DNA from 4 places in the Kurthia sp. 11kri321 genome. Region 4 is predicted to be linked to each of the others. Evidence: riboswitches for the same ligand, from Rfam matches in the RefSeq annotation. Region 4 holds a riboswitch; each other region holds the start of a gene.
What was found. A riboswitch is a leader RNA that binds a small molecule or an ion and turns the genes downstream of it on or off. The one in region 4 is predicted to bind S-adenosylmethionine.
Positions count from the first base shown of each region.

Region 1 (7,735 bases), 1.1 Mb from region 4:
ATTTTATCGATAATTATGAAACACATGCGGATATGTTACATCAAACTAAGCAAATTATACATCATCACTTTGATTAAATCAGATGTGAAAAGAATTGCAGTTTTGTAATTCTTTTTATATTAATAAATAATTATATTATGTAAACTGTTTGAATGAAAATAAAGAAAAGTCGCACCATTGGACGACTTTTTCTTTGTTTTATTTTATTCATAAGTTACTTTATAATCTTCTGGCGCAATCCACTTCACTTTTCGTTCAAACAAACGAATGAATAAAAGGTTTAACACAATCGGTAAAATAATGAACAGTGTAGCTGCTAAAAACATACTCGTCGTACTCCATTGTTCAATGGATAAATATTTAAGGGGACCAACGAAGCCAGCTAATCCAAAACCAGCAGAATAGGGATCACCTGTAATATTGAAAACACCCGCTAACGCACCAAGAATGGCTGCTGTTAGTATAGTCGGTGAAGCAATTTTAGGTTTCATAAAGAAGTTACGCATTTGAATTTTGGCAGATGCAACGTGTGCTAATGCTGTACCAAAATTATTAGCACGATAAGAAGCAATCGCCATACCTACACCGGATGCACAGACACCTAGATTAGCTGCTCCAGCACTTACACCACTTAACATAATAACTGTAGCTACACCAATTGTTGAAATAGGTGAGATGATTAAAATAGAGAAAATCATCGCAATTAACATGCCCATTAAAACAGGTTGAAGATTTGTTAATGTCGCAATACCAAGTCCGACAACATCTGCTCCATACTTTACATAAGGTAAGATAAATAAACCGATTAGACCTGGAATAAACAATGATAGAGCAGGCATTAGTAATAATGTATAATCTTTTAATTTATTCCCTAAAAATTGCACAAATACAACGGCTAAACCAGCTGTAATTCCGATGTTAATGACAACACCAATACCAGCCATCGTCATACCTGTTTCGCTAAATGTGATGACACCTGAACCTACCATTGTTGCTAGTCCAACACTCGTCATTTGAATCGGTGTGAGTTTAAATTGGATCCCGATCATGACACCAATAACGACCGGTAGTAAACTCATCGCAATTAATGTGACATTTAAAATGGTTTGTAAAAACGGTGCAATCGTAGGGAAGTGTTGAATCATCAGTTTCAGAATCTCCCCCACCAACGCATTAGGAATTAAACAAACGACAATACCTAAGCTCATTCCTGTTAGTAACTTATTAAAAAAATCTTTCATACGCTCAAACCCTTTCGAAGCAAACTGTTCTTTTAAAGTAAATTTAGTTTATATTGTCTATATATTTCAGTCAATACTGAAATATCAGAAAATTCTATATTTATAGAATGGAATAGATATTTAAGTCTTTTATGAGAGATTTTGGTATGAAAAAAAGAAAAGTATTTTTGTAATATATAAATAAAATAAATTTATTATGTAAACTAAAAGGCTATACAGTCCATTTGTGTCAATTTTTCAATCAATAATAAGAGATATGATGCACGTCTTTTACAAAGACCTAAAATCATTAAGAGATTGCAAGTTTTTTTATTTACAATAATGATTTTGGGGTATATAAAATTAGTGTTTATACATGGATTGAACTATAAAAGTAGGTGATAATATGACATATCAATTTGAGGGGATTTATAATTTTCATGATTTAGGTGGACTAAAAAGTTCGGATGGTCGTAACGTGAAAAAGGGGCTTCTATTTCAAAGTGGCGATATTAGTAACGCAACGGTTCAAGATATTTATTACTTAAAAGAAGTATTAGGCATCAAAACCATTATTGATTATCGTAATGAGTATGAACAAAATGAAAAACCTTCTTTAAAAATCCAAGGAGTTCATACAATTCATTCACATGTATCCATGCCTACACTCATGCTTACAGAACTTTTACAAGATTATGAAGCGAGTACCCATTATTTTGAAGCACAAAATCGTATGCGTATTTATCGTGAACATCTTGCAAAAAATAATTCATACCGGCCTTTAATTGAAGTAATCCGACTGAAACAAGTTCCTTTACTTCAACATTGTATGTTAGGTAGAGATCGTACAGGAATAGGTGTATTTCTGCTCTATCTACTATTGGATGTACCATTGAAAACAATTGTCCAAACTTTTTTGGAGCGCCAGAAGAATGCTATCGAACAAATGCCTGAATGGTTAAAAGTAATGATTCGAAATCTACAGGGCCAAAAATTAGAAACGGATATGAATTATGTAAATGGTGACTTCCTATTAGTTGCATATGATGAAATTTTAAATGAATTTGATACAATTGAAAATTTCTTTTTAAAACAGTTTCAAATAGACAAAACAGAGAGAAAAGCAATTCAAGATTTTTATTTAGAATAATGGAGGCGTTTAAATGTTTTTACCATTCGAAGGAATTCCTAATTTTCGTGATTTAGGTGGTGTAACGACGATTGAAGGTAAACATGTGAAAAAAGGATTACTTTATCGTTGTGGAGAATTAAGTAAGAGTACACCGAAAGATTTGCAACAACTGCAAGCGCTTCATATTCGAACAATCATTGATTACCGAGATGAAAGTGAGATTGAAGCTCATCCGACACCAAGGATACAAGGTGTGCATGACGTCCATGCGCCTGCTAGTCGATCGCAATTTAATCTTGCTTCGATTGAAGATTTAGCGAGTAGTGATTTATTGAAGCAATTGAATATGGATTTATTTAAAGAGTTTTATGCCAGTTTAGCATTTGAAAATCCTGCATATCAAACACTCGTCTCTATTTTAAAAGCACATGAAGGACCGATGATTCAACACTGTACAGCAGGAAAAGACCGCACAGGAATTGGCTCAATGATTACGTACTTGATACTTGGTGTTCCTTATACGACGATTGTCCAAGACTTTTTAGAAACTAATCAATATATGGAGAAACATTCACCATATTGGCAAAAACCTCTTGAATTAGCTGTTAAGGATCCAGAAATTTTGCAGGTATTAGTAGGAGTCAATCAAACATTGCTCGACCATGTACATGATGAGATTTTAAGAAAATACGGTACGATTGAGATGTATTTAAAAGAAGAATATCATATTGATGAACAAACGAGAAAAGAGATTCAAGATTTCTATTTAGAGTAGCATAAGGGGGATTTTGAGATGAAGTGGCAAACAAGTGTAACGGAATTATTAGGAATTGAAAAACCAATTATTCAAGGAGGTCTCGCCTATCTTGGTTATGCAGATTTAGCAGCAGCAGTTTCGAATGCTGGAGGACTGGGCCAAGTGACAGCACTCAGTTTAGATTCTCCAGAAGATTTACGAAAAGAAATTCATAAAACACGCACATTAACAGATTGTCCTTTTGGTGTGAACTTTGCGATTGGACGACACCGTGAACATTACGAACCTTTTGTACAAGTAGCAATAGAAGAAGGTATTCAAATCATTTCGATTACAGGAGGAAATCCAAGTCCTGTATTAGAAATGGTGAAAGACACCGATATGAAGAAGCTTGTACTCGTTTCTTCTGTTAAATTGGCTTTAAAGGCCGAAGAAAAAGGGGCAGATATTGTTGTCGTTGTTGGACAAGAAGGCGGTGGTCACCTCGGTTTAAATGATTTAGGGACACATGTACTCGTTCCGCGCGTTGTCGATGCTGTCAACATCCCTGTAATCGCTTCAGGAGGCATTGCAGATGGTCGTGGTATCTTATCTGCTTTTGCACTAGGAGCAGACGGAGTTGAGATTGGGACACGTTTTATTGCGACAGAAGAATGTGTAGATGCAGCACCACTGTACAAACAAGCATTGATTGAACATGATGAAATGGATACGGTCGTTATTAAACGTTCCATTGGTGGTCCAGCGCGTGTATTACACACACCATTCACAGATGAAATTTTAGAAATTGAACAAAAGACGCCTACATACGAGGCATTAAAAGAGTATATTAGCGGTGCAGCAAACCGTCGTTATATTTACGAAGAGCAGCAAGATGGTTTTGGATATGCAGGTCAAAGTATTGGTTTCATTCATTCCATTCCAACTGTTGCAACTTTATTTGAGCAATTTGAGAAGCAAATTGAAGAAGCAAGAACGCAATTAAATCTAAAAATAAAATAATATTCAGAAAACAGTTGCAATTCCGATTTGCTTACTGTAATATGAAGTTAACAAAAAAATCGTATCTCTTATCAAGAGAAGGCGAGGGACTGGCCCGTTGACCCTTCAGCAACAGACAATGTTAAATTGAACTGTGCTAAATCCTGTAGCGTAAGCTAAAAGATAAGAAGAGTTCCTTTGACTATTCAAAACCTCTTCTTATCAGGAGAGGTTTTTTTGTAGATTAAAAAGGAGTGATGTTATGAGCGAATCGGTTTTACAGCAAGATGTTTTACAAGCATTACAAACATTGAAAAAGCAGAAATGGGTGGACTTGACACATACCTTTAATAGCCAGTCACCTCACTTCCATGCATTCAATCCAGCAAAATTCGATACACTTTTTACACATGATGATGGCTTTTTTGCACAACAATTTTCTTTTGCAGGTCAGTATGGAACACATCTTGATGCACCGATACACTTTGTACGAGATACACGCTATATCGAGGAACTTCATCTTCAGGAGTTAGTACTGCCACTTATTGTTGTAGATATTACAGCTCAAGTACAAAAGAATCCAGGTCACACGGTAACGATTGAAGACATCCTCTCATTTGAGGATCAAAATGGCATCATTGAAGCCGACTCATTTGTCGCATTACGCACAGACTGGTCGAAGCGCTGGCCCGACCATGATATCTTTAATAATATTGATGAAGCAGGCGTGGCTCATGTGCCAGGTTGGTCTGTCGAAGTATTATCTTTTTTATTCAAAGAACGAGGCATTAAAGCGATTGGTCATGAAACATTTGATACAGATTCGAGTGAAGAATATCGAAAACATGGCTCATTAGCCGCAGAGTATTTCGTTTTAGAACAAGATACGTATCAAGTCGAACTTTTAACGAATTTAGATCAACTTCCGGCAAAAGGGGCAGTTATCTTTAATATCGTGGCTAAACCTGAAAAAGCATCTGGTTTTCCCGTACGCTCATTTGCGATTACACCGAATCAATAAAGGCTCATTTGTCTTAAACTATACAGACTCATTTGTCGTGGAAACACCTTGTCATCTCAAGGTGTTTTTTGTTTCAAAAATAATATTATTATGTAAACCAAATATTTTCGTTGAATTTTCAGAAAATGAGTTGACATCTTTTTTCATCTGTTATATATTAAGTACAACAAATAAAACTGTTATATAACAAAAGGAGAGATGTTCAATGGAACACTTTATGGAAGGTTATCAAATATATTGTCAGGCTTGCGAAAATTATGGGTTGGAGTCGATGAATTACCATTTATATGTCAAACAATTAACAGAGGAGCAATTGTATGCATTTAATGAGTATAAGAGAGACGCCACAATTCAAGAGATTAGCTAGGTATTAAACCTCTATTTTCCACTTAATGTGTAAAGTAGAGGTTTTTGTATGTCCTAAGACCTTCTTTTATGAAAAGTTATTTACTTTTTTTATAGAGTATGGAATACTTTCTATTAAGATAATTGAATATTCTTTCAGATGAGAGTGCTAGTTTTAGGCTAGATAATAGGGAAATCGGTGAAAATCCGATGCAGCCCCGCTACTGTAATATGGGATGAAATGACATATAAACACTGTGTTTATACGGGAAGTTGTCAAAGTAATGTGATCATAGAGCCAGGAGACCTGCTTTCATCATTCGTTTCAATCTTCGAGGGGTGGATTAGACGCACGTAAGTATAAATATTGTTACATAATTCTTCATGTCTTTAGAACGTGAGCTTTTCGTGTTAGCTAATCCTCCAAATCAAAACAATTTGGGGGTTATTTTTATGTTTAAATCAAAATGGGTGATTCCAGCAACATTATCAGCAGCTTTAGTCGTTTCAGCTGTACCAGCAACGGCTTTACAAGCAGAAGCAAAAGTACCAACAGTTAAAAAAGTTGATGTAGCGAATACATTAAAAGCAACATCGAACTATTATTATTCATTACCAGATGTATCAACACCAACTTACCAAAGTTCAGATGCAGTACTTAATTTTGCGCGTTCAAATTACGCTGTAAGTAAAGATTACTACACAACATTCTATAAAGATGTTGAACGTGAATTAAAGAAGCAAAAAGGTCAATTTAATGGTTCGCCAGGCGCATTATCAAAAATAATTTTAGCGATTACTGCAATCGGTAAAGATCCGAAAAATGTTGCGGGTTATAACTTAATTAACTTATTAGGTGATAAATTAGTCGCAGGTAAAGCAGCGAAAAGTTTATACATCACAGATTATTTATATGTATTACGTGCTTTAGAAGCGAAAGATTATAGCTTCCCAGCAGGTGCAAAATACGCTGATTTCTCACGTAAATCTATGGTTGATTATTTAGTAAGTACACAATTTGAAAATGGTGGCTTCTCTTGGGCTGAAGATGTTGAAAATGGCGTGAGTGTCGACATGGCTGCGATGGTGTTAAGCGCACTTGCGAACTATGATTCAGATCCAGCTGTCAAAGCGTCAATTCGTAAAGGTTTAGATTATATGTCAAGCCAATTAACAGATGTTGCAGGTTATAATCCATGGGGCGGTAATAGTGTCGATTCACAAGCTCAAGTGGTCATCGCTCTAACAGAGAATGGTATTAATCCAAAAACGGCACGTTCATTTATTAAAAATGGTCACTGGGCTGTGTCAAATATGTTATTAAACTTTGATGCAAAAACAGGTGGTTTTAAAACAACACCAGATCAAAAAAGTCCACAACTATTTGCAACAACAAGTGCAATGTTAGGTCTTGTTGCGTATGATCGTTATGCATCAGATAAAAATACATTCTTTGATTTAGCAGATGCAAAAGCTTCTTCTTTAAAGTATGATACAACTGCACCAAAATCATTAAGTGTTACAAAAGTGGCGAACACAACAAAAACAATTTCAGGTACGACAGAACCATATGCAACGGTTACAATCTATAATGGTTCGAAAAAATTAGCAGCAGTTCAAGCAGATGCAAAAGGTAAATTCTCATATCCAGTAAAAACTGCGTTCAAAGCCAATGCGACAGTGAAATTCTATGTAACTGACTTAGCTGGTAATAAGAGCAAAGCCATTACACAAAAAGTGGCTGATCGTTTAACACCTGCAACACCAAAAGTAAGTAAGCTTGTAAAAGGCGCTAAAAAAGTAACCGGATCAACAACAAAAGGTGCAACAGTATATGCGAAAATTGGAAACAAAACATATAAAACAACTGCCAGCACAAAAACAGGTTCTTTCTCAATTAAAGTACCAACATTAAAAGAAAAAACAAAAGTAAAAGTGTATGCGAAAAAATCAAATTACACAAGTAAATCCGTTACAGTTACAGTAAAAAGTAAATAAGATTTACACATAGCGAATAAGGGTTGCTCTAAGATGTAAATCTTGGAACAGCCCTATTGCTATCTTAAAAGGAGGGACAACATGAAAAGTAAAATTATACTATTTGCGCTATCTGCAACCTTACTTTTAACAGGCTGTAAAGTGCAAACCGCACAGCAATATGAAAATGAGCAAGAGGAAGAAGCAAAAAAAGTCGTTGTTCTAAATGACGAAGAACAGAAAAAAGCAAAAGAAAAAGAAAAAGAAGAAACAAAAGAAACGGCGCAAGATGATAAAGGTTC
Region 1 is NZ_CP013217.1:1,396,994-1,404,728, forward strand. Features, by position in the region: gene ASO14_RS07195 (MurR/RpiR family transcriptional regulator) at 1-77, shown strand, start outside; gene ASO14_RS07200 (PTS sugar transporter subunit IIC) at 204-1,241, opposite strand; gene ASO14_RS07205 (tyrosine-protein phosphatase) at 1,627-2,370, shown strand; gene ASO14_RS07210 (tyrosine-protein phosphatase) at 2,384-3,127, shown strand; gene ASO14_RS07215 (NAD(P)H-dependent flavin oxidoreductase) at 3,146-4,111, shown strand; SAM riboswitch class I at 4,177-4,280, shown strand; gene ASO14_RS07220 (cyclase family protein) at 4,353-5,111, shown strand; gene ASO14_RS07225 (transcriptional regulator) at 5,317-5,478, shown strand; cobalamin riboswitch at 5,604-5,785, shown strand; gene ASO14_RS07230 (Ig-like domain-containing protein) at 5,910-7,454, shown strand; gene ASO14_RS07235 (DUF4430 domain-containing protein) at 7,536-7,735, shown strand, end outside.
Region 1: it holds a riboswitch for S-adenosylmethionine, as region 4 does, so the genes downstream of both, ASO14_RS07220 (cyclase family protein) here and ASO14_RS01705 (bifunctional homocysteine S-methyltransferase/methylenetetrahydrofolate reductase) in region 4, are expected to answer to the same signal.

Region 2 (7,735 bases), 1.3 Mb from region 4:
GCTGGTGTTATTGGTGCGGGACTCTTTATGGGGAGTGGTTCAGTTATTCACTTAGCTGGACCCGGCGCCATCTTATCGTATGTGATTGCTGGTACCATTGTTGTCCTCGTGATGCGTATGTTAGGGGAGATGGCAGCTAAAAACCCATCGAGTGGCTCATTTGCGATTTATGCAAGTCAGGCGCTTGGAAAATGGGCAGGATTTTTAGTTGGTTGGCTTTATTGGTTCTTCTGGGTAATTGCAATCGCGCTAGAAGCAACTGCAGCAGCCGCCATCATTCAATATTGGTATGATGGGATTCCGCTTTGGTTATTAAGTTTAATCTTAACTTTAACATTAACTGTTACAAATTTAGTATCGGTTAAGGCTTTTGGTGAATTCGAGTACTGGTTCTCATTAATTAAAGTAGTTAGTATTATTGCATTCTTAGCAATCGGTGCATTTATTATTTTTGGCATCGTACCAGGCTTTTCATCAGTTGGCTTTACGAACTTAGTAGGGCAGGGTGGGTTCTTACCGAATGGTTTTGGCGCAGTCATGATGGGTGTTGTCATTGTCATCTTCTCATTCATGGGTACTGAAATTGTGGCGATTGCAGCAGGAGAATCTGCTGAACCGGTGAATGCCGTACAAAAAGCGACGAATTCAATCATCTGGCGTGTTCTTGTCTTCTTCGTCGGTTCGATTACCGTCGTTGTGACGTTGCTTCCATGGGATTCATCGAGTATTTTAACAAGTCCTTACGTTGCAGTACTCGACTATGTCGGTATTCCAGCAGCAGCGCAAATTATGAACTTTGTCGTTTTAACTGCTGTATTATCTTGTCTGAATTCAGCACTGTATGCAACATCTCGTATGTCTTTTGCTTTAGCAGAAGAAGGACAAGCACCGAAAATTTTCTTAAAGTTGAATAAGCGCGGCGCACCTGTTTATGCGATTTTAGCAAGTACATTCTTCTCGTATATTGCCGTAATTATGAATTATGTATCGCCAGAAGCGGTATTCATGTTCTTAGTCAATTCATGTTCAGCGATTACATTAATTATGTATTTCATCATTGCAGCTTCTCAGCTTGTTATGCGCCGTCGTGCGATTAAAGAGGGGACAGAACATGAACTTGTATTACGCATGTGGTTATTCCCGTATTTAACAATTGGTACGATGATTATGGTAGGAGGACTTGCTGTAGCGATGTTCTTCATTCCAAGTATGCGCTCTCAAATTCTCTTTACAGCAGTCATTGTAGCGGCAGTCATGCTTATGTATTACTTTACACAACGTAAAAAAGCACCTGTTGACCTGTTACAACCAGAACCTGAAACACCGCTTGAATAATAAAAAGTCTGAATCCTTATTGATGATGGGATTCAGACTTTTTCTGTTTATAAAGTTGCGAGTCTTGAAACAGCTTCTTGTAATAGTTTTTCATCTTGAACGAGTGCGATGCGTACATGGTTTCTACCCGATGCACCGAAGATCGAACCGGGTACAAGTACAACGCCTGTTTGTTCAATAACATGATAGACAAATTCTTTGTCATCCATCTGTTGTTGCGGATACTTCGCATAAACGAACATACCACCAGCAGATGGTGCGAGTTCCCAACCAATTGCTTCAAGACCTTCTGATAGTACACGATGACGTGTTGAAAAAATGATGCGCAGTTCATCTGTAATTGCTTCCGCATTGTCGAGTGCAACACATGCCGCATCTTGAATTGGGCGGAATGTACCATAATCAAGGTGTGATTTGAGTTCGCCCAATGTTTCAATGGTGGAAGCGTTTCCAACGATATACGCAATACGGGCACCTGCAAGGCTAAAACTCTTAGAAAGTGAATTAATCTCGACACCCACTTCTTTTGCACCGGGTACTTCTAAAAAGCTAAGCGGCTTTGTACCTTCAAAATAGAATTCTGAGTAGGCGGCATCGTGAATGACGATTAAGTTATGTTTTTTCGCAAAAGCAATCGCCTTTTCAAAGAATGCGATAGAAGGCATTGCTGGAACGGGATTCCCTGGAAGATTTAAAATGAGCATTTTCGCGCGTGCACAAATATCTTCTGGAATGGCATCAAAATCAGGTAAAAACTGATGTTCAGCTGTTAATGGCATCGCATACGCTTCACATTTTGCGAGGTGAATCCCTGCAGCATAAGCTACATAGGCAGGGTCCGTTGTGAGTACAATGTCTCCTGGATCACAAAATGCGAGCGGTAAGTGTACAAGTCCTTCCTGAGAACCCATCGTTTGAATGATCTCTGTTTGTGGATTTAGTTCAACACCACTACGACGTTGATAATAGTTGGCAACTGCTTCATGGAATCGCTCCGTTCCACCGAGTGTATAGCCATAACTATCAGCCTTTTCAGCTTGTTTTGCTAATTCTTCTCGCACAATTTGAGCAGGTGGTAAGTCAGGACTTCCCAAACTTAAATCAATAATTTTTGTGCCTGTTGCCGCTTTCTTTTTTGCAGCAGCTTTTAAACTACCGAAAATGGCTTTCGGAAATTGATTCATTAATGTTGAACGATGCATCGTCATCATGTTGTGTCACTCCTTTAATTCGCTTATTTCTTCTTTATTTTACCATATTGCATTTGACTAAAAACACTATTTACGTTTTTTAACGAGAGATTTTATTGAATTATCAGAAATGTTTGCTATTAAAGGATGGTTCTGCTATGATAGTTAATAATTCAATATTGTCTTATCAAGAGAAGCCGAGGGAATGGCCCGATGACGCTTCAGCAACCTCTGTTTAAAACAGAAAGGTGCTAATTCCTACAGAAGCTCCATTATGCTTCTGATAGATAAGAGTCGGATACATATGTGTAGCCTCATTCTTATCAAAGAGTGAGGTTTTTTTATATTAAAGGGGGAGTTTCATCATGCCAATCAATATACCAAGTGGGCTACCAGCAACTGAAATTTTAAAAGAGGAAAAGATTTTCATTATGGACGAAGTGCGTTCGACAAGCCAGAACATTCGTCCGTTAAATATTTTAATTTTTAACTTAATGCCTGAAAAAGAAAAGACCGAGTTACAACTACTACGTCTTTTAGGAAATACACCACTTCAAGTGAATGTTACGTTTTTAAATACGGCGACACATGAATCAAAAAATGTTAGTAAAAATCATTTAGAGTCATTTTATACGACGTTTGAACATGTAAAACACCGTAAATTTGACGGTATGATTATTACAGGAGCGCCAATTGAATTATTTGAATTCCATGAAGTTGATTTTTGGGATGAGATGGTCGAGATTATGGAATGGACGAAAACAAATGTCACGTCTGTTTTGAATATCTGTTGGGGCGCACAAGCGGCACTCTACTATCATTATGGTATTGGAAAATATACATTACCGTCAAAATGTTCGGGTGTGTTCGATCACATCGTGCATGATAGTACCGTTAAGTTAATTCGCGGATTTAATGATGTATATACAGCACCACATTCACGTAATACCTCTGTTTCAAGAGAGGCTATTTTAAACCATCCTGATTTAGAACTCGTGTCTGAATCAGACGAAGCAGGGGCATTTATTATCGTATCGCGTGATGAAAAACAAATTATGATTACAGGTCATTTAGAATATGATGCAGATACATTAAAGCAAGAATATGACCGTGATGTTGCAAAGGGCATCGAACCGCAAGTACCAAAACACTATTTCCCGAACGACGACCCAACGAAAAAACCGTTGAATCGTTGGCGTTCACACACGCATCTATTATTCTCCAATTGGTTGAATTACTATGTGTACCAAGAAACACCGTATGAATGGGAATAAACAGCAAACCATCTTTTTTCGTGTATATTCGAAAGAAGATGGTTTTATTATTGGACATGATATAATTCATAGTAGAGACGCTTTGATAAGAAATGAGGAAAGACAATGAAGAAAACAATTGGCATTTTAGCACATGTAGATGCAGGGAAGACCACCTTTTCAGAGCAATTACTTTTTCATACGAAAAGTATTCGCACCATTGGGCGTGTCGATCATCAAAATGCACATTTAGATTTGCATGAGATTGAACAACAGCGTGGCATTACCGTTTTTGCGGAACAGGCCACTTTTACATATCGAGAAAATGATTATACGGTGATTGATACACCAGGACATGTCGACTTCGCGGCAGAGATGGAGCGTTCGATTATGGCACTGGATGGGGCAATTCTTCTATTAAATGGAACAGACGGTGTACAGGGACATACAGAAACAGTTTATCGTTTACTAAGAAAATATCGTATTCCTACACTGTTTTTCGTTAATAAAATGGATTTAATTAGTGCCAATGCAGCAACAGTGACAGAAGAAATTCAACAAGAATTAATGGAATATGCACTACCATTTCATGACTGGGCAACAGGAATAGAAGAATTTGCAGGACGAGATGAGCAATATTTAGAAGACTATTTAGAAGAAAGTTTATCCGAAAGCGAATGGCAAAAAAGGCTTTCAAAAGCTTTCATGGTACAAGAACTTTCACCGATTTTATATGGCTCAGCATTAAAAGATGAAGGCATCGATTTTGCATTAGAAGTGCTAGATACATTGCTCCAGCCACAGCATAAATCGGGAGAGTTACAAGGAATGATTTATAAAATTCGTCACATTGAACAAAATCAACGTATGGCTTTTATAAAAATTCATCAAGGTTCGTTGAAAGTAAGAGACGATGTACGCTGTGGTGGGAATTGGTTTAAAATCACACAAATTCGTAAATATCACGGTAAAAAATTTGAGGAATTACAGCGAGCGGAAGCAGGTGATACGGTAGCGGTAATTGGTTTGAAAGAAGCAACAGTTGGTATGGGAGTAGGTGAATTTACGCCTTCTTATGAAATAGATTTGCGTCCAACGATGCGCACACAAATTGTTTATGAAGGCGCCTTACATCCAAAAGAGTTACTAGCATATTGTCGTTTGTTAGAAGCAGAAGATCCAGCACTTAGTGTGACATGGCAAGAAGAAATACAGAAAATAACACTTCATATTATGGGTGAGATTCAATTAGAAGTGCTACAGCAAATTTTTGAAGAACGTTTTAGCGAGCAAATTGCATTTACAGAACCGACAATTATCTATAAAGAGACGATTCAACAGACGGTACGAGGATACGGCCATTTTGAACCGTTAAAGCATTATGCAGAGGTGCATTTACAAATCGAACCAAATGAACGTGGAGCTGGAATTGAAGTAACGAGCAAGTGCCACCCGAATGATTTAGCAATCGGACTGCAAAATATGATTCAACAATCACTCATTGAAAAAAAACATCGTGGTATTTTAACAGGCTCTGAAATCACTGATTTACGTGTAACGATTTTAACAGGACGTTCGCATCCGAAACATACAGAAGGTGGTGATTTTAGAGAAGCGACATTACGTGCCTTGCGTCAAGGATTAGAACAAGCTGAAAATCAATTACTTGAACCGTATTATTCATTTTCATTGAAGGTGCATCATGAACTATTTGGACGCATTGTCACAGATGTAACGAATCGTCATGCACAAGTAGATGAACCACAATTTATGGGTGAACAGGTGTATATGACAGGGCGTGCGCCAGTCGCAACGATGCGTGACTATCCAATTCAGTTTGCTGCTTCAACGAATGGTCGAGGTAGTCTGCAACTCCGTGTTGATGGTTATGATGTGTGTCATAATGCAGAGGAAGTAATAGAGCAAATGGCGTATCAAAAAGATGCTGACCCTGAGTACAGTTCAAATTCAGTATTTTGTGCAAAAGGAAAAGGCTATTCCGTTCATTGGACAGAAGCCAAAGAAGCGATGCACTGTCCAATTATTGAATAAAATAAAAAGACTTCATTCAGAATTATTAGGAATGAAGTCTTTTCTTTTTAGATTAAGAAAAATATAGCCATATATATATTAAAACTAAATAACTAGGAAAAATATATTATATCTTAAAAATCGCACAAAATTAACCTTAAATGAAGTATATCACCAAAAAATGTTGGATTATAGTAATTTGAATGTTTTCTGTAAATATGAATAGGGGAATACATTCTTAGACATTGTAAGTTAAAGAAATTTATGAAAGGGAGCGTTATGTATGAAAAAATGGCTCAGTATACTCTGTAGCTTATGTTTAATTTCGACGCTATTAATTAACCCCTATGTATTTGCAGCAGGAGATGATAATGCAACAAAGGCTGTTATATTTAATGGTGATCAATATGTTACAGATGTTGAAATGAGGACGCCCTCAGGAACAGTTATTGAAAATAACGGGACATTAGAAGTTGGAAAAACATACGATTTAGATTATCAGTGGAACTTACCTGATAATACGTTTGAAAAAGGAGATGTTTTAAACTTCTCAATCCCAAAAGAATTTATTATTGTGAATCAATTTGACTTTACTTTAAGTAATGATGGAAAAGAAGTTGCGAAAGCAAAAGTACTAGGTAACAAAGATTCGTATTATTATATACAGATGACTTTTACAACGGATTATATTTCAACACATTCAGATGTAAGTGGTGAGTTCAACTTACAATATAGATTGAATGAAAAATACGTGAAAGAAGGAAGCAATGAAATTCAAATCCCTCCTGGTGAAATCATTACTGTAGTTGTTCCACCTTTTGAAACAGGTGGCGGCGGTGGTGGTGAAGGTGCTGGTCATCCAAATAATAGTTTAAAGAATGGTGCAGTAAGAGATGTTACGATGAAGAACTCTGAAACAGGCGTGTTCGATATCCCAACAAGAATTATGACATGGGAAATCGGGTTAGGACGAAATGTACTATTAGGGAAAGCAAGTTCCTTTGATGAAATCAGTTCGATTACTGTAGAAGATGCACCGATTGATCAAGAGATTATTGCTGTGTATTCTTTTGATAAATCTTGGCCTGATACTTTTGCGTTTTCAAAAGGTTTCTTTGATAAATCATCGTTTAGTATTGATGTAATAAAAGAGAATGATATGGGTTTAAAAAGAAATCCAACAGGCGGATATTATGAAAGTTTCAAAACAGAAATTTTACCCCAAGTAAAAGAATATGAAGAATATGCACAGAATAAAGGCGATGCATTCCGAGAATATGCCTTAGAATATTCGACACTTCCATTAGATGAAGTGGTAGAAGAGCGTGAATTTGAAAATAAAGCAAAAATCACCGTAAAATACAAGGATGATAAATATCCACCTAATTCATGGGTATTAGAAAAAAAGGTAGAATGGAATGTTGGATCAGGTTCAATCACAGGTAAAACAGCTAATGTTGAGATGAAAAAAGTAGATGAGCAATCACGTGGCTTACAAGGTGCTGTATTTGATTTATACAAACAAAGTCAATCAGGTGAATATACAAAGTATAAAGAAAATGTTACTTCTGATAGTAATGGTATTGTGCGTGTAGAAAAATTAACAACGGGTAACTATTATTTCCAAGAAGTAAAGCCACCAACAGGATATGAACTGACAAATGAACGACCCTCATTCATCATCGAAACGAAAGATTTAGGAACGACACAAGTGAAAAATGTAGGTCAGTTAAAAAATGGTTCTGAAAAAACATCCGTTTCAGTTGAAAAGAAATGGGATGATGCCAATAACCAAGATGGTGTTCGACCAGAAGCGATTAAAGTCAACTTGATTGCGGATGGTGAATTAATGGCTGAAAAAATTGTCACAAGTGAAACGGATTGGAAGTACACGTTTACCGACTTACCAAAGTATAAAAATCAAGG
Region 2 is NZ_CP013217.1:1,605,199-1,612,933, reverse strand. Features, by position in the region: gene ASO14_RS08315 (amino acid permease) at 1-1,335, shown strand, start outside; gene ASO14_RS08310 (aminotransferase class I/II-fold pyridoxal phosphate-dependent enzyme) at 1,383-2,543, opposite strand; SAM riboswitch class I at 2,707-2,819, shown strand; gene metA (homoserine O-acetyltransferase MetA) at 2,891-3,799, shown strand; gene ASO14_RS08300 (elongation factor G) at 3,905-5,830, shown strand; gene ASO14_RS15280 (Cna B-type domain-containing protein) at 6,093-7,735, shown strand, end outside.
Region 2: it holds a riboswitch for S-adenosylmethionine, as region 4 does, so the genes downstream of both, metA (homoserine O-acetyltransferase MetA) here and ASO14_RS01705 (bifunctional homocysteine S-methyltransferase/methylenetetrahydrofolate reductase) in region 4, are expected to answer to the same signal.

Region 3 (7,735 bases), 1.5 Mb from region 4:
CTCAACTGCTAGTACACCGTAGTCTGCTAGTAGTTCGTTTGGATTTTTGTCGCCGTAGAATAGGTCCGCTGTGTATACGTTACCTACGCGTAGGTTTAAGCCTGCTTCTTTACCTGCGTTGTATGCTTTTAATAATAAATCGAAGTCTGCGATTGGTGCGAAGTCTAAGCCACCGAATTGGATTTCGTTCATTTTTGAGTCTGTTGTAGCACCTTGTGCGATGACAACGTCACGTACTTTTACGTCGCGTTTTAATGCGCCTGCTGTACCTACACGAATTAATTTTTTACAGCCATAATCTTTCATTAATTCTGTTGCGTAGATTGAGATAGATGGAACGCCCATGCCTGTTCCTTGTACAGATACACGTCTACCTTTGTATGTACCTGTGTAACCGAACATGTTACGTACGTCATTATATTGTTTTACGTCCTCTAAAAATGTCTCTGCGATAAATTTAGCGCGTAGTGGATCTCCTGGTAATAATACGATTTCTGCGATTTCGCCTTGTGCAGCGTTAATGTGAATGCTCATGTTTTTCCCTCACCATTCCTGTATATTTTTGAAAACAAATGCTCTTTTTAACTCGCTTGGAAGTCTTCATTCTATGCTATTGTAACTTAATGTCTGACATCTGACAATCTAAAAACTTATTTTTCACGCTCTACGTATAATACCCAAAAATCATCGAACGTAATCGCTGTCATATCAGGGTCTGCGGCTTCCTCAATGTAACGTGAAAGTTCATCAAAGTCCTCCGATTGTTTTGGAAAGGTATGATCTAAAAACATCGCTTCTGCAAATCGTGCAAAAACATCATTTTTACCTCCTCCTCTGTAAGTTAATGCAAATTGATAGAAACTATGTCGCATATATATTCTCCTTAACTAGTAAATTAGAATTGGTTTTTTGAAATTTTTGTATGGCTTTTTTACTTCTGTTTCCGTAATATATAGAATAGATAGAAAATTTCAAATTACGTAAAGTAGGTGACACGATGGTTATGACAAAAAAGAAAGTACCCACTTCTAAAAAAGCTACGAAACGAAGTAAGAAAAGTTCTAAAAACAATGCCACTCCCCCAAAATTTTTAAAATCATTCAAGGTTCTTAAATTAATTCGTGGGCGTGTAGTACTTGTTTTCGCAGTCCTCACCATTATTTTAGCAGCGATGCTTATTGTATCTTACAATAATACAGAACGCTTGAAAGATGAACTCAAAACACTGACGGGTAAAAATGTAGATCAGCAAATGCGCGTCAATTTACTCGCTGGTGAAATTGCACAACTATCCAACTTAGAACAGAGCTTTATTATAACAGGTAGCGATGTATATCTTGGACAATATGAAGAACAAAAAGAGACAATTGACAAAACACTTCAAGATCTACATAAAGCCTTTAATAAAAAAGGTGATGCGCGTGACCGAATTGATTCGATTGACCAATTTTATAATAACTATTTAACCTATTCTAAACGCGTCATTGATGTTCGTAAAGAGAGTGGTTTAGATGCGGCACAACGAATTGTTCAGATTGGAACAGGTGCTAAAGCTATGTCTTATGTAGATATCCACATAGACATGATGAATAAGGTATTAGCTAAAAATACGGATGCACAAATTAAAAAAGTAGAAAAAAGCACGGAAGTTTCGATGATTATTTTCTTCGTTTTAACATTATTGTCGATCATTCTCGTATTTATGTCAGGTACAGCGATCTTCCGTACAATTAAAGTGAATACGCACAAAATTAATCGTTCACTATTGGATATGGCAAGTGCAGGTGGTGACTTAACAAAACGTCTTGAAATTAAAAATGACGATGAATTTGGTCAAATCTCTGCTAGTACAAACACATTAATTGAGTCGATTGCGAATTTAGTGCGAAAAGTCAGTGCTTTAACAGAGAATGTATCTGCAAGTGGCCAACAACTGACTGCTTCTGCACAGGAAAACGCGACAACAATTCAACAGATTGCGAACTCAACTGCGGAAATCGCAGAGAGCAGTGAACAGACGATTCGTTCAATGGAGCAATCATCTAACAAAATGTCACATCTAGAAGAAACAACACTGCAACTGAATGATGATGCACAGGATTTACGTCAAACTTCAGCGACAATGCGTGAAGCAGCAAAAGAAGGACAAAATAAAATCCAACAGTCTGCAAAATCGATGATGGAGATTGAAGAAGTTATTGCGAATACGAACCAAACTGTCACAGGTCTTGGTGAAAGTTCTGAGGAGATCACATCGATTATCGGAACGATTACGAGTATTGCTGAACAGACGAACTTACTTGCCTTAAATGCGGCGATTGAAGCGGCACGTGCAGGTGAACATGGTAAAGGTTTTGCGGTTGTAGCAGATGAAGTCCGAAAGCTTGCAGAACAATCACAACGCGCTGCAAGTGAAGTAGCAACGATTGTACACACGATTCAAGACGAGATTTCGGTCATGGTCAAGCAAAATGAGGCTGGCGTGTCGAAAGTCATTCAAGGGGTCGAAATTACGAATGAAACGATTCAAACATTCGATGCCATTACACGCGAGACAGAGAAAACGATTCGTATTATTGAAAACATGGTAACGCGAATCGCTGAGACGAAGAATGTCAGTCAAGATGTTATGCAGTCGTTCATCGCAGTAAACTCGATGGCAGAACATACAGCACATCAAGCGGATCAATCGGCAGCGGCGGCTGAACAAGGCTCTGCATCTATTCAAGAAATTTATGCATCTTCTGAAGAATTGTCACGTCAAGCAGATTCATTACGTGATTTAGTTCAACAATTTAAAATTTAATCTGACCAAAGACTAGGCTAGCTAAGTATTTACTTTGCTTCTGTCCTAGTCTTTGTTTTTTATTTCCATATCAAATGCCCTATTTTTCATAAAATAACATTTTTCTCGCAACATAAACGGATATTCCCTATTCTTTTATGATAAAAAGTGCTAGTATAAGCAATCGAGGAGTGATTCAAAATGAAATTAACAAAATACGTATTAGCATTTGGGATGTTAACAGGTGCTACTCTACCTTATACTTTACCTGCTACGGAAGCTTTTGCTGCCACAAAAAAAGAAGGTGTTGTGTCAAAAGACGTAATCGTACGTGCGGCATCTACACCAAAATCAAAAAATCTTGGTACATTAACAAAAGGAACAAATGTTACGATTTATAAAGAAACAACATATTGGTACCAAGTGAAGTTCAATAATAAATTGGCTTATATTTCAAAAGATCACGTGAAGTTGAATACAAAGAAAAAACCAACAACAAAGAAACCAACAACAACTAAAAAACCAACAACTGACACACTTGTATCAAAAGTTCCTTCAAAAAAAGCTGCAAATGCGACAATTAAATCGAATGTATATTACTATAAAACAGCTTCAACAAAAGGAAAATCACTTGGTATTTTGAAAAAAGGTACGAAAATTCATGTGAATTCTACAAGTAAATTTGGTTGGGTTGAGTTCGACTTCAACGGTCAAAAAAATTACGTCTACAAAGACTTTGTAACAATGACAAAAAAATAATCAAATGGGAATCGTAGTTTAGACTACGGTTCTTTTTTTATCTTCTCTAAATTCTGAATAATTATTTAATTTAGCTTGAAATTTCGCTGTTTGCATGGTAAGATTCCATTAATTGACTAATAATCGATTAATTAAATAGGTTTTCTTATCGAGAGAGATGGAGGGACATGGCCCGATGAAATCTCAGCAACCCCCTCTTTAAAGGGACAGGTGCTAAATCCAGTAAGACGCAGTTCTTGAAGATAAGAAGAATCACTCTTACATAGAGTTTTCTTCTTACTATTAGAAGAAAACTTTTTTTATTACACAAAAAAGGATGAGGACAATGACAAAAATCGAAACACTTTTAACTCAGGTGGGAACACATTCAGATGAAAAAACAGGTGCAATCAACGCTCCAATCTACCTTTCAACTGCTTATCGCCATGCAGGTCTTGGAGAATCAACAGGCTTTGATTACACGCGTACAAAAAATCCAACGCGATCGGTATTAGAGGAGGAATTTGCACGTTTAGAAGGCGGAGATGCTTGTTTCGCCTGTAGTAGCGGTATGGCTGCAATTCATTTAATCCTCTCGCTATTTAAAACAGGTGATGCAGTGATTTACCCGGAGGATTTATATGGTGGCACATACCGACTGGCAACACAATATGAAGCACAATATGGTATTCAAGCAATCTTTAACGACTTTTCATCTCTTGAAGAGGTGGAACAACTTGTTATTGAACATCCTGTTAAGGCGATTTTCTTAGAAACGCCGACGAATCCTTTAATGCAGGAAATTTCTATCGAAGAATGTGTGAAAATTGCGAAAAAATATGGCATTTTATTGATTGTCGACAATACATTTTTAACACCGTACTATCAACGCCCAATTGAGTTAGGTGCAGATATTGTTATGCATAGTGGCACAAAATATATTGGTGGACATAATGATGTATTAGCAGGACTGGTTGTGTCAAAAGGTACTGAACTAAGTGAACGTCTTTTCTTACAACATAATGCGATTGGTATGACACTCTCACCTTTTGATAGCTGGTTACTACTTCGCGGTTTAAAAACACTACACCTTCGTATGAAACAACATACAGCAAACGCTCAGGCGATTGTGGCATTTTTAGAGAAGTCGCCACATATACGTGACGTTTTATATGCTGGACGCGGTGGCATGGTATCCTTCCGTCTACAATCTGGAAAACAGATTGATCCATTCTTACGTAATTTAAAACTGATTGCTTTCGCTGAAAGTTTAGGCGGTGTGGAATCATTTATTACGTACCCAACAACGCAAACACATGCAGACATTCCGGAAGAAATTCGCAATGCGCGTGGCGTAGATGATTCACTTCTTCGTTTCTCAGTTGGCATTGAGGAAGCAGAAGATTTAATTGCGGATTTACAAAACGTATTTAACGTATTAGAAAGCGAGGCTGTTGTACATGACTAAAGAACAAATTGAAACAACGTTAATTACAGGTGCTACAAAACATGATTACGAAGCAAAATCGGGAGCTGTTAATGTACCAATTTACGCTTCTTCTACCTTCGACCAAGAGCATTTCGATGCTTTTGGCCCATATGATTATAGTCGTTCTGGTAACCCAACGCGCGATGCACTTGAGCGAACAATTGCACAGCTTGAAAATGGTTCACGTGGCTTTGCTTTTGCTTCAGGAATCGGTGCCATTTCAGCAGCTTTACTTACATTAAATGCTGGTGACCATATTGTTGTAACGAACGAAGTATATGGTGGTACTTATCGCTTTGTAACAACGCTTTTACCGAAGTACGGGATTACGCATACCTTCGCTGACTTCACGGATTTAGAAGCGATTGAAGCAACGATTCAGCCGAATACAGTTGTACTCTATGCTGAAACACCTGCAAATCCACTGCTTGGGATTACGGATTTAGAAGGTGTCGTTAAAATTGCGAAGAAGCGCCAATTAAAAACATTCGTTGATAACACATTTATGACACCTCTTTATCAAAAACCACTCGACTTAGGAGCAGACGTTGTACTGCATAGTGCGACGAAGTTTTTAGGTGGTCATAGTGAAGTCATTGCAGGGCTCGCTGTCACAAAAGACGAAGAACTCGGTCAAGCGATTTACGCGATTCAAAACGGGATGGGCGGTATTCTTGGACCACATGACTGCTTCTCTGTCATTCAAGGAATTAAATCATTACATGCACGACTTGAGATGTCGTCACATAATGCACAAAAAATCGCAGAATTTTTACAGCAACACGAAGATGTAGTCGATGTTTACTACCCAGGATTACCGACACATCCTGGTTATGACATCCATCAACGTCAAAGTACTTCTGGAGGTGCCGTTCTATCATTTAAACTACCAACTCGTGACTTCACAAAAGTATTTGTAGAAAGCATGCAAATCCCAATCTTCGCTGTCAGTTTAGGTGGTGTCGAGTCGATTCTCTCGTATCCTGTTACGATGAGTCACGCCGCCATTCCACAAGAAGAACGTGAAAAACGGGGTATTACAGATGGTTTACTTCGTCTATCTGTTGGACTTGAACATGTTGACGATTTAATTGCAGATATTTCACAAGCACTTGAAAAAGCAAAAGTAACTGTATAAATAGAAAAAGAGGACTTCAGCGTGAGCTGAGGTCCTCTTCATTATTTTATTTATTAAATAGTACTAGATATCTACCGTAACCTTCTTTTTCTAAGTCAGCAACTGGAATAAAGCGAAGTGCCGCTGAATTGATACAGTAGCGTAGACCGCCTAATTCTTTCGGACCGTCTGGGAAGACATGTCCTAAATGTGAATCTGCTTCCTTACTACGCACTTCTGTACGAACACTAAGTAAGCGACGATCTTCTAATTCTGTCAATTCTGTTTCATCAATTGGTTTGGCAAAAGCAGGCCAACCACAACCTGAATTGTACTTATCTGTTGAAGAAAATAATGGTTCACCCGATACGATATCCACGTAGATTCCCTCTTCAAAATGATTATCATATTCATTTTGATAAGGTGGCTCTGTTCCTTCTTCTTGTGTCACGTGATATTGTAATGGTGTTAATTCTTTTAAACGTTCTTCTTTATTTTTCATGTTGAGTCCCCCAATGTTTCTCTTGAAAAGCAGCGCGTCCTGAACCGACATGATAGCGTTCATAATGCTCTGGATTTTTACGATAATAATATTGATGGTATTCTTCTGCTAAATAGAATTTTTTCGCTGGTAAAATTGGTGTGACAATCTCATGTCCGAACTTCCCAGAGGCTTGTAACTTTGCTTTTGACTTCTCTGCAATGCGTTTTTGTTCTTCTGTTGTATAGAAGATAGCTGTTCGATAAGATGAGCCACGATCATAGAATTGCCCGCCTTCATCGGTTGGGTCGATTAATGTCCAAAATGTTTCCACTAATTTTTCATATGGATAAATTGTTGGGTCATATTCAATCTCCACCACTTCATAATGACCTGTTAAATCGAGGCATACCTCTTCGTATGTTGGATTTTCTGTATGTCCTCCAGAATAACCTGATAGGACTCGAATAATCCCTTCTTCTTTATCAAAAGGCTTTACTAAACACCAAAAACATCCACCTGCAAAAATTGCTTTTTCAGTAGCCATCGATTTCACTCCTTTTCATTATTTTTTAGGAATAACGATTTGTAGCGTAATTTCTTTTTTTTCTAGATTAAAGGTTTTCGCACGTAAATGCGCTGTTCCTACACCATCAATTGGTAAATTGAATGAAGATAGGTCAATATAAGCTGTTTTCTCGCTCGGCTGAATTGTCAACCATTCGGGTAAGCCACCACTATCTCTTACCAATTGTAAAGCTGTTCGAGATGGTAAATCAAGCATTCCGACTTTTACATTTGTTTGATATAACTCTAAATTCCCTTTATCGTCTACTTTTGGTTCAAAAGCAAGCGTAACAGGTACTGTAACACCTAATACTTCTACATTACTTTTTAAAATCAATTCCTTATCTACTTCTAACCATAATTGAATATTCTTTGTATCATTTGAATTCTGAATGAGTGTATTCGCTAAATCCTCAAATTCTTTTGGTGTTGTTGAAATATTAACACTACTACCTGTTCGATTAATCGCTTCTGGTTTTGGCATGTCTTCTTTACCACTTAACATTAAAATAATAAGTGCAGCAAACCCAAGTATAATCAATGTTAAAAGTGTAAGGA
Region 3 is NZ_CP013217.1:1,760,954-1,768,688, forward strand. Features, by position in the region: gene deoD (purine-nucleoside phosphorylase) at 1-534, opposite strand, end outside; gene ASO14_RS09030 (YozE family protein) at 651-872, opposite strand; gene ASO14_RS09035 (methyl-accepting chemotaxis protein) at 1,004-2,806, shown strand; gene ASO14_RS09040 (SH3 domain-containing protein) at 2,987-3,544, shown strand; SAM riboswitch class I at 3,687-3,793, shown strand; gene ASO14_RS09045 (methionine biosynthesis PLP-dependent protein) at 3,870-4,991, shown strand; gene ASO14_RS09050 (PLP-dependent transferase) at 4,984-6,150, shown strand; gene msrB (peptide-methionine (R)-S-oxide reductase MsrB) at 6,197-6,631, opposite strand; gene msrA (peptide-methionine (S)-S-oxide reductase MsrA) at 6,621-7,157, opposite strand; gene ASO14_RS09065 (YpmS family protein) at 7,176-7,735, opposite strand, start outside.
Region 3: it holds a riboswitch for S-adenosylmethionine, as region 4 does, so the genes downstream of both, ASO14_RS09045 (methionine biosynthesis PLP-dependent protein) here and ASO14_RS01705 (bifunctional homocysteine S-methyltransferase/methylenetetrahydrofolate reductase) in region 4, are expected to answer to the same signal.

Region 4 (7,735 bases):
TTTAAAGTCACTGCTTACTGTTTTAACAGGACGTGTTGCTACGGCTACAGCTGTACCTCCTGCTGGTTTATTCGCTTCTTTTTCAGCACGTTTTTGTTGTGCTGTAGCGATTTCAGCGAGTAATTCTTCTCGTTCCTCACCTTGTAATCGGTTGATAATTTCAAGCCCTGCCATTGCATCTTTTGCATACATCACAGGTCCATCATAGTTTGCTGCAATTTTCGTATCAGTGAAGCGACGCGATAATGCTGCTCCTCCAACGATAATCGGTGTATCGATTCCGGCTTCTTTGAAGTCCTGTGCTGTTATAACCATTTGTTGTGCTGATTTTACAAGTAGTCCTGATAACCCGACAATATCTGGCTTCTCTTTACGTACGGCTTCAATTAATGTTTGCGGTGCAACTTTAATACCTAAATCTACAACCGTATAACCATTATTACTCATAATAATCTCTACTAAGTTTTTACCGATATCATGTACATCACCTTTTACGGTTGCAAGTAACATCTTACCCTTACCGACATCATCTACTTGTTTCTCCATGAACTGTTCTAGATGGGCAACCGCTGCTTTCATTACGCCGGCTGATTGTAATACTTCTGCTACAATCAATTGGTTTTCATTGAATAGCTTGCCGACTTTCGCCATCCCTTCCATTAACGGTCCATTAATAATATCAAGTGGTGTATCGTACATCTCACGCGCTAATTCTAAATCTTCAATTAGCCCCTCTTTTGTACCTTCTAAAATATAGTAAGCTAAACGTTCTGGTACAGTTTTCGGAATATCATCTTCTGATTTTTCTTTTTTCTTATCTCGGTAAAAATCAGTGAATACAGCTAATGTTTCGTCTGTTGTGTTGAATAATAAATCATTCGCTAAATTGATTTCTTCTTCTGGAATCGATGCATAACGCTCTAATTTTTCAGTATTCACAATCGCATAATCAAGACCAGCTTGTGTACAGTTATATAAATATACTGCATTTAACACTTCACGTCCTACAGGTGGTAAACCGAACGATACATTCGATACACCTAGAATCGTTAAAGCACGTGGCAGCTCCTGCTTAATTAAGCGAATTCCTTCGATTGTTTCAACAGCTGAACCAATATACTGTTCATCACCTGTTCCAACAGGGAATACAAGTGGATCAAAAATAATATCTTCTGGTTCAATGCCCCATTTATTCACAAGTAAGTCGTATTCACGCTTGGCAATCTCAAGTTTGCGATGACGGTCAACAGCCATCCCCTTCTCATCAATTGTTCCAACAACAATTGACGCACCATATTTTTTCACGATTGGAATAACAGCATCAAAGCGTTCTTCGCCGTCTTCTAAGTTAATGGAGTTAATAATCGCTTTACCTTGTGAATACTTTAAAGCTTCCTCAATTACTTTTTCATCTGTTGAGTCAATAACGAATGGTACTTTTACTTTTTGTCCGACTTCTTTCATGAAGTTAACCATATCTTCTAATTCTTCTCGGTCAGGATTCGCTAAACAGATATCAATAACATGCGCACCGTTTTTCACTTGAGCACGTGCAATTTCAGCTGCTTCTTCAAACTTCCCTTCGATAATTAGACGCTTAAATTTACGTGAACCGATTACGTTTGTACGTTCTCCTACAAATAGTGGTCGCATAGAGTCATCATATACAAGTGCTTCAATTCCTGAAACTGTATGATGCGGTTCTTTTTCTTCTAATGGTCGTGGCGGTGCATTTTCTACCACTTTACGAATCGCACGAATATGGTCCGGTGTCGTTCCACAACAACCACCTACGACATTTAACCAACCTTTTTCAACGAAACCAGCAAGCTTTTTCGATAAGCTGTCAGGTGTTTCGTGGTAATGCCCTTCTTCATCTGGTAAACCCGCATTCGGATAACAACTAACATAACTTGTTGCTAGTTCAGATAATGAACGTAAGTAGTCAGTCATAAACTCTGGACCCGTCGCACAGTTCAAACCAACTGATAGTGGTTTAATATGTTCAATTGAAATATAGAAGGCTTCAATACTTTGACCAGCAAGTGTTGTTCCCATCGGTTCAATCGTACCTGAAATCATAATTGGAATTTCTTTACCGAGTTCTTCAAAAGCTTGCTTAACACCAAGTGTACCTGCTTTTACATTCAACATATCTTGTGATGTTTCAAGGAGTAGTACATCTGCGCCGCCTTCAATCAAAGCTTTCGCCTGTACATAGAAGTCATGCTTTAACGCGTCAAATGTAATACCACCTGTTACAGATAATGTCTTCGTCGTTGGGCCCATCGCACCTGCAACAAAACGTGGCCACTCAGGTGTCGATAATTCCTCTGCTACTTCTTTGGCAATTTCGACAGCACGTTTATTAATTTCAACTGCTTGATGACCTAAATCATATTCATTTAATACGAGTGGTGTACCACCAAATGTATTCGTTGAGACAATATCCGCTCCTGCTTCAAAATAAGCACGATGAATTCCTGCAATAACATCCGGTCGTGTTAAATTCAAGTTCTCGTTACAACCATCATATTCATCGCCCCCAAAGTCATCTGGCGTTAAATTCGCATTTTGTAACATGGTACCCATCGCACCATCTAATACGAGAATATGATCTTTAATTCTTTCTTCAATGAGATGTTTCGACAACGTGACTTCCTCCCTTAACCTTTTCATCTAATTCCTTAATGTAGTGAATTAATTCAACAGACATATCGTAGCGCATGAACGGTGTAATCAGATAAATACCGTTAAAGAGTGATGCAGCTGTGTCAATTAATTCTTTCGCAATTTGGACACCCTCTGCCTGTGCGCGTTCTTTATCGCCATCTGCTGCTTTCATACGTTCAAGTACTTCACCTGACAACTTAATGCCTGGCACTTCATGGTGTAAAAACTCAGAATTTCGTAAACTTGTTAGTGGCATGATTCCGATGTAAATCGGTGTATCTAAATGTTTTGTTGCTTCATAAATTTCAATAATTTTCTCTTTTGAGTAAACAGGCTGTGTAATGAAATAATCCGCACCTGCTTCAATCTTTTTCTCTAAACGTGGAATGGCACGTTCGACGACACGTACATTCGGATTGAATGCTGCCGCTACAGAGAAGTTTGCCTTTTTACGTAGTGGTTTTCCCGAGAAAGAAATACCTTCGTTTAATTTTTTAATTAATTGTAGTAATTCAATGCTCGATACATCATAGACGCTTGTAGCACCTGGGAAATCCCCTACCTTTGTTGGATCACCTGTCACAGCTAAAATATCGTGAATACCTAATGCATCTAAGCCCATCAAATGAGATTGTAGCCCGATTAAATTACGGTCACGACATGTAATATGTGCTAATGCTCGTACATTCTTTTCATATTTTAAAATCGATCCCATCGCCACATTCGATACACGCGGTGAAGCAAGTGAATTATCTGCCATTGTGACAATATCGGCGCCCGCTTTTTGTAAAATCGCTGCTCCCTCTAAAAACTTTTCCGTTTCTAAATGGCGCGGTGTATCAAGTTCAACGATAATGGAACGCCCTTTTTTTACTTTCTCGTGAAGTGGTTCAAATTTAGACACATTAGCTTCACGAATCACTTCTTCTTTAGTTGTGATAACTTCTTTATTTTCCATTGGTAAAACATCTGATAAATGTTTCTTCACTTCGTGAATATGTTCAGGTGTTGTTCCACAGCATCCACCAATTAAGCGAACCCCTTCATCACGTAATTCAACTGCAGCGCGCCCAAAATATTCTGCTTCTGATTCATATACCACTTTTCCTTCTTCTACATCGAGTAGACTTGCATTCGGATACGCAGATAAGAACGAGTTCTTTGGTAGCTCAACATTTTCAAGCGCCTTCACTGTATGGTACGGGCCTAACCGACAGTTCACACCGACAACATCAGCTCCAGCTCTTTCTAAATGTTGCAGTGCATCATTCAACTTCATTCCATTTAATAAAACCCCTGGGTCATGCATCGAAACTTGCGCTACAATCGGTCCATCTGAGAATATGCGAATTGTTTTCACTAATGTTTCAAGCTCTTCTAAGTCGTAAAATGTTTCGAGTAGTAAACCATCTACACCTGCATCAAGTAATACTTTTGCTTGTAAAACAAGTGATTCAATAATCTCATCTAGTGAATGTTCATCCTTACGAATACCTCGAATTCCACCAATTGTTCCAAGTACGTACTCGCCATTCTTTGCAGCTCTTTTCGCTACCTCTACACCCGCACGATTCAGTGCTTCATATTCATCTTGAATACCGTAGCGAGCTAACTTAATCGTATTCGCTGTGTACGTATTCGTCTGAATGACATCAGCGCCCGCTTCAATATATAGTTTATGAATATTCTCAATTACTTCCGGCTTTCGAACATTCAGTTCTTCATAACAAAAATCAATCCCATATGAATAGAGCAGTGTCCCCATTGCGCCATCTGCTGTTAATACCTTTGTCTTTAAATCTTCTAGTAACCCCATACACTCCCCATCCTTCCTTCATTTCAAAAAAGCTATAAAAAAACCTTCTTACATTGCATAAGAAGGTTTGAACTGACACTTGAAAATTAGCCTTCTTATCTTTTAAGAACCATAAGTCCTTCTGGAATTAGCACCTGACCATCTAAATGGCTGGTTGCTGAAGCGTCGTCGGGCCAGTCCCTCGGCTTCTCTTGATAAGAAATTATTGAATTTTTAAAATATTAAAAGAATCATACCTCTTAAATAGAGTACCGTCAATAGCTTCTACCACTTTCAGCTAAATATTGTACGAAAAAGCGCTTACTTTATCACAATATTTCGTAAATTCAGTAATAGGTATTAAAAAAAGCGTATGAGATTTTTTCACATCTCATACGCTTCATATTTTATTTTTTTATCGTAAATGCATCGCCAGCATTTGAATCAAAATCACGCGCATTGACATACTCACCTTGTACAATTAATCGTTTCGAACCATCATAATTACATGTAACGAGCGTAAGTAGTCTTTTTTTAGCTTGATTTTCGATAACTTGAACGTCAGTTGCTTCTGTAATAAAGATTTTTGTAATTTTATACGTATACACGCGCTTATAGTCCGTTGTGTACATAAGCATTCCTTTTTTTGCTTTCGTTAAAGGGCTAAATAATGTTTTATCATTATTCATATTATGACCTGCTAATGCATAATTACCTTGCCCCATTTTCATATCCTTCTTTAATGTACCTGCGCCAATTGCTAGATTTGTATTTGAAATTCCGTATAAAATAGGCAATTGTAAAGATACATCGGGAACACTTAATGCACCAATTGAATGTACATCACCTTGATTCATTTGTGCCTTTAATACATCTTGTAAGCTAATATTTTCCACATTACCAAAATCAAAGCTTACGTCATCCGCATTTTGTGCTTTTTGTTCATCAAACTGCTCAATTGCTTGATTACTCATATGTGACACGATGAACCCCATAATTTGTTTATTGAAAATTAGTGCAACACCTAAAACAAACAAAACAATGCCAATCGTTAAACTTAATTTCCTGTTCATTATGGAATCCTCCTTTCACACTTTATACGAATTCTCGTTGTCTTTGAATAAATTGATTCATAACTCGCGTAGCAACTTCTTCACCATTTTGAATACATAAACCAATCCCCACACCATAATACGAACAACCAGCTAAATGTACATGTGGATGATATTTCACCATTTGTTTTTCAATACGTTCAACTGCTTGTTTATGTTGTAAATTATAAATTGGCATCGCATCAAACCATTTTTTTACATCAATCCATGTTGGTTCATCTATTATTTTTAAGCTTTTTTCGATGTCTTGACGTGCTATTTGTGCTAATTCATCATTTGTCATCTGACAAAATTCTTCAAAACGAGGATTATTCTTTTTATAAAACATACGGATAAGTAACTTATCCTCTTTAGAAGTATGACGCCATTTGCGACTTGTCCATGTACATGCATTACAATCTACATCATTACCTGATGATACAATATATCCTGTACCATCTGCTGGTAGCACATCATTCGGTAAATCATAAGCCAAGTAAACTGTAATAATAGAACCCGTTTGTAGTTCTTCAAAATCACGTTGGAAAGGCTCTTCCTTCAATAGTTTTTGTGCGACTTGGTGCGGTACAGCTAATACGACTTCATCTGCATCTAACCATTCACCCGTATCTATTTGAATCTTATACCCATTCGTGTCTTGTTTTAACAATTCCACCGACGTATTTTTTAAAATCGTCGCGTTCTCTAGTGTTTCTTCGATTCGTTCAAATAATTCTACTAGGCCATTTTTAAACGAGATGAATTTCTTTTTGGCATTCTCTTGGTAGAACGCTTTATTTGCTTCAAATCCACGCATGATACTTCCAAATTCATTTTTATATTCAAATAAATAGGGTAAAGTAGAAGCAATTGTTAATTTATTCAAATCACCTGAATAGACACCAGATAAAACAGGTGCGACTTGTTTTTGAACAATTTCTTCACCTAAATAATATGTTAAAAATTCTCCGACCGAATGATTTGTTGTAAAAGGAAGTTCGGTTTTTTCTAAGTCTTGTAAAACAGCTTTTTTTCCTTCTTCTGAAATAAGCGTACTTTTATTTAATGCTTGTTCATTCATAGGAATTCCAAACACGCTATCTTCTGGAATTGCATGTAACTGATTTTCAGTTAAAATATATGAAACGCCTGTGTCATTATAAACAACTCGATCTTCTAATTGTAATTCTTCGATTAATTTTCGAACACTCGCATGGCGCGACACGATGGAATCTGCACCAACTTCCATTAAGTAACCATCACGTTGTTTTGTGACCATCTTACCACCGATTTGTGCGTCTTTTTCAATCAATGTCAAAGCGAGGTCCAACCCTTGTTCTTTGGCTTGTTTTTGCAAGTAATGCATCGTACTCATTCCGGTAATACCGCCACCAATTACGACTACTTTTCTCAACGTCTGTCATCTCCGTTCATTCATGTTCTTCCTTAGTATAAATCAAATTGACTCGGAACCACATTGTTTTATCTTACAAACTCTTGAACACTTTTCAAATACGCAAGCGTTTAATTTAGCTTTTTGTTCCATTTACGGTAACCTTAAATTAATCCTATTTTGAAAGGGTCTTGCTATGAATTTATTAATGATTACACTCTTTTTATTAATCGGTTTACTAGCGTCTAATATTATTAGCCACTATGTAAAATTTTTACCGACTGCTTTAATTCAAATTGGTCTCGGTGTTATTTTAGCACTTTTCGTTCCAAGCTTAGACTTAGAACTCGATACCGAATGGTTTTTATTACTTTTTGTTGCGCCGTTATTATACAATGATGGACGCTATTTTCCACGCAAAGAATTATGGAGTATGAGACTACCTATTTTAGGGAATGCCATCGTACTGGTACTCATCACAACGATCGGCGGTGGGTATTTTATTCACTGGCTTGTGCCAACAATTCCACTCCCTGCTGCCTTTGCACTTGCTGCCATCCTATCTCCTACTGATCCTGTTGCAGTAAATGGCATTGCAAAACGTATTCGAATACCTGAAAAGATTTTAAGTGTTGTACGCGGGGAATCACTTATCAATGACGCTTCAGGGTTAGTAGCTTTTAAATATGCAGTTGCTGCAGCTGTATCAGGGTATTTTTCATTCCAAAGTGCCATTTTAAATTTCTCTTATACGTTTTTAGCAGGAGGGATTTTAGGTTTAGT
Region 4 is NZ_CP013217.1:309,803-317,537, reverse strand. Features, by position in the region: gene metH (methionine synthase) at 1-2,652, opposite strand, end outside; gene ASO14_RS01705 (bifunctional homocysteine S-methyltransferase/methylenetetrahydrofolate reductase) at 2,633-4,489, opposite strand; SAM riboswitch class I at 4,582-4,690, opposite strand; gene ASO14_RS01700 (class A sortase) at 4,876-5,541, opposite strand; gene hemG (protoporphyrinogen oxidase) at 5,564-6,973, opposite strand; gene ASO14_RS01690 (Na+/H+ antiporter) at 7,149-7,735, shown strand, end outside.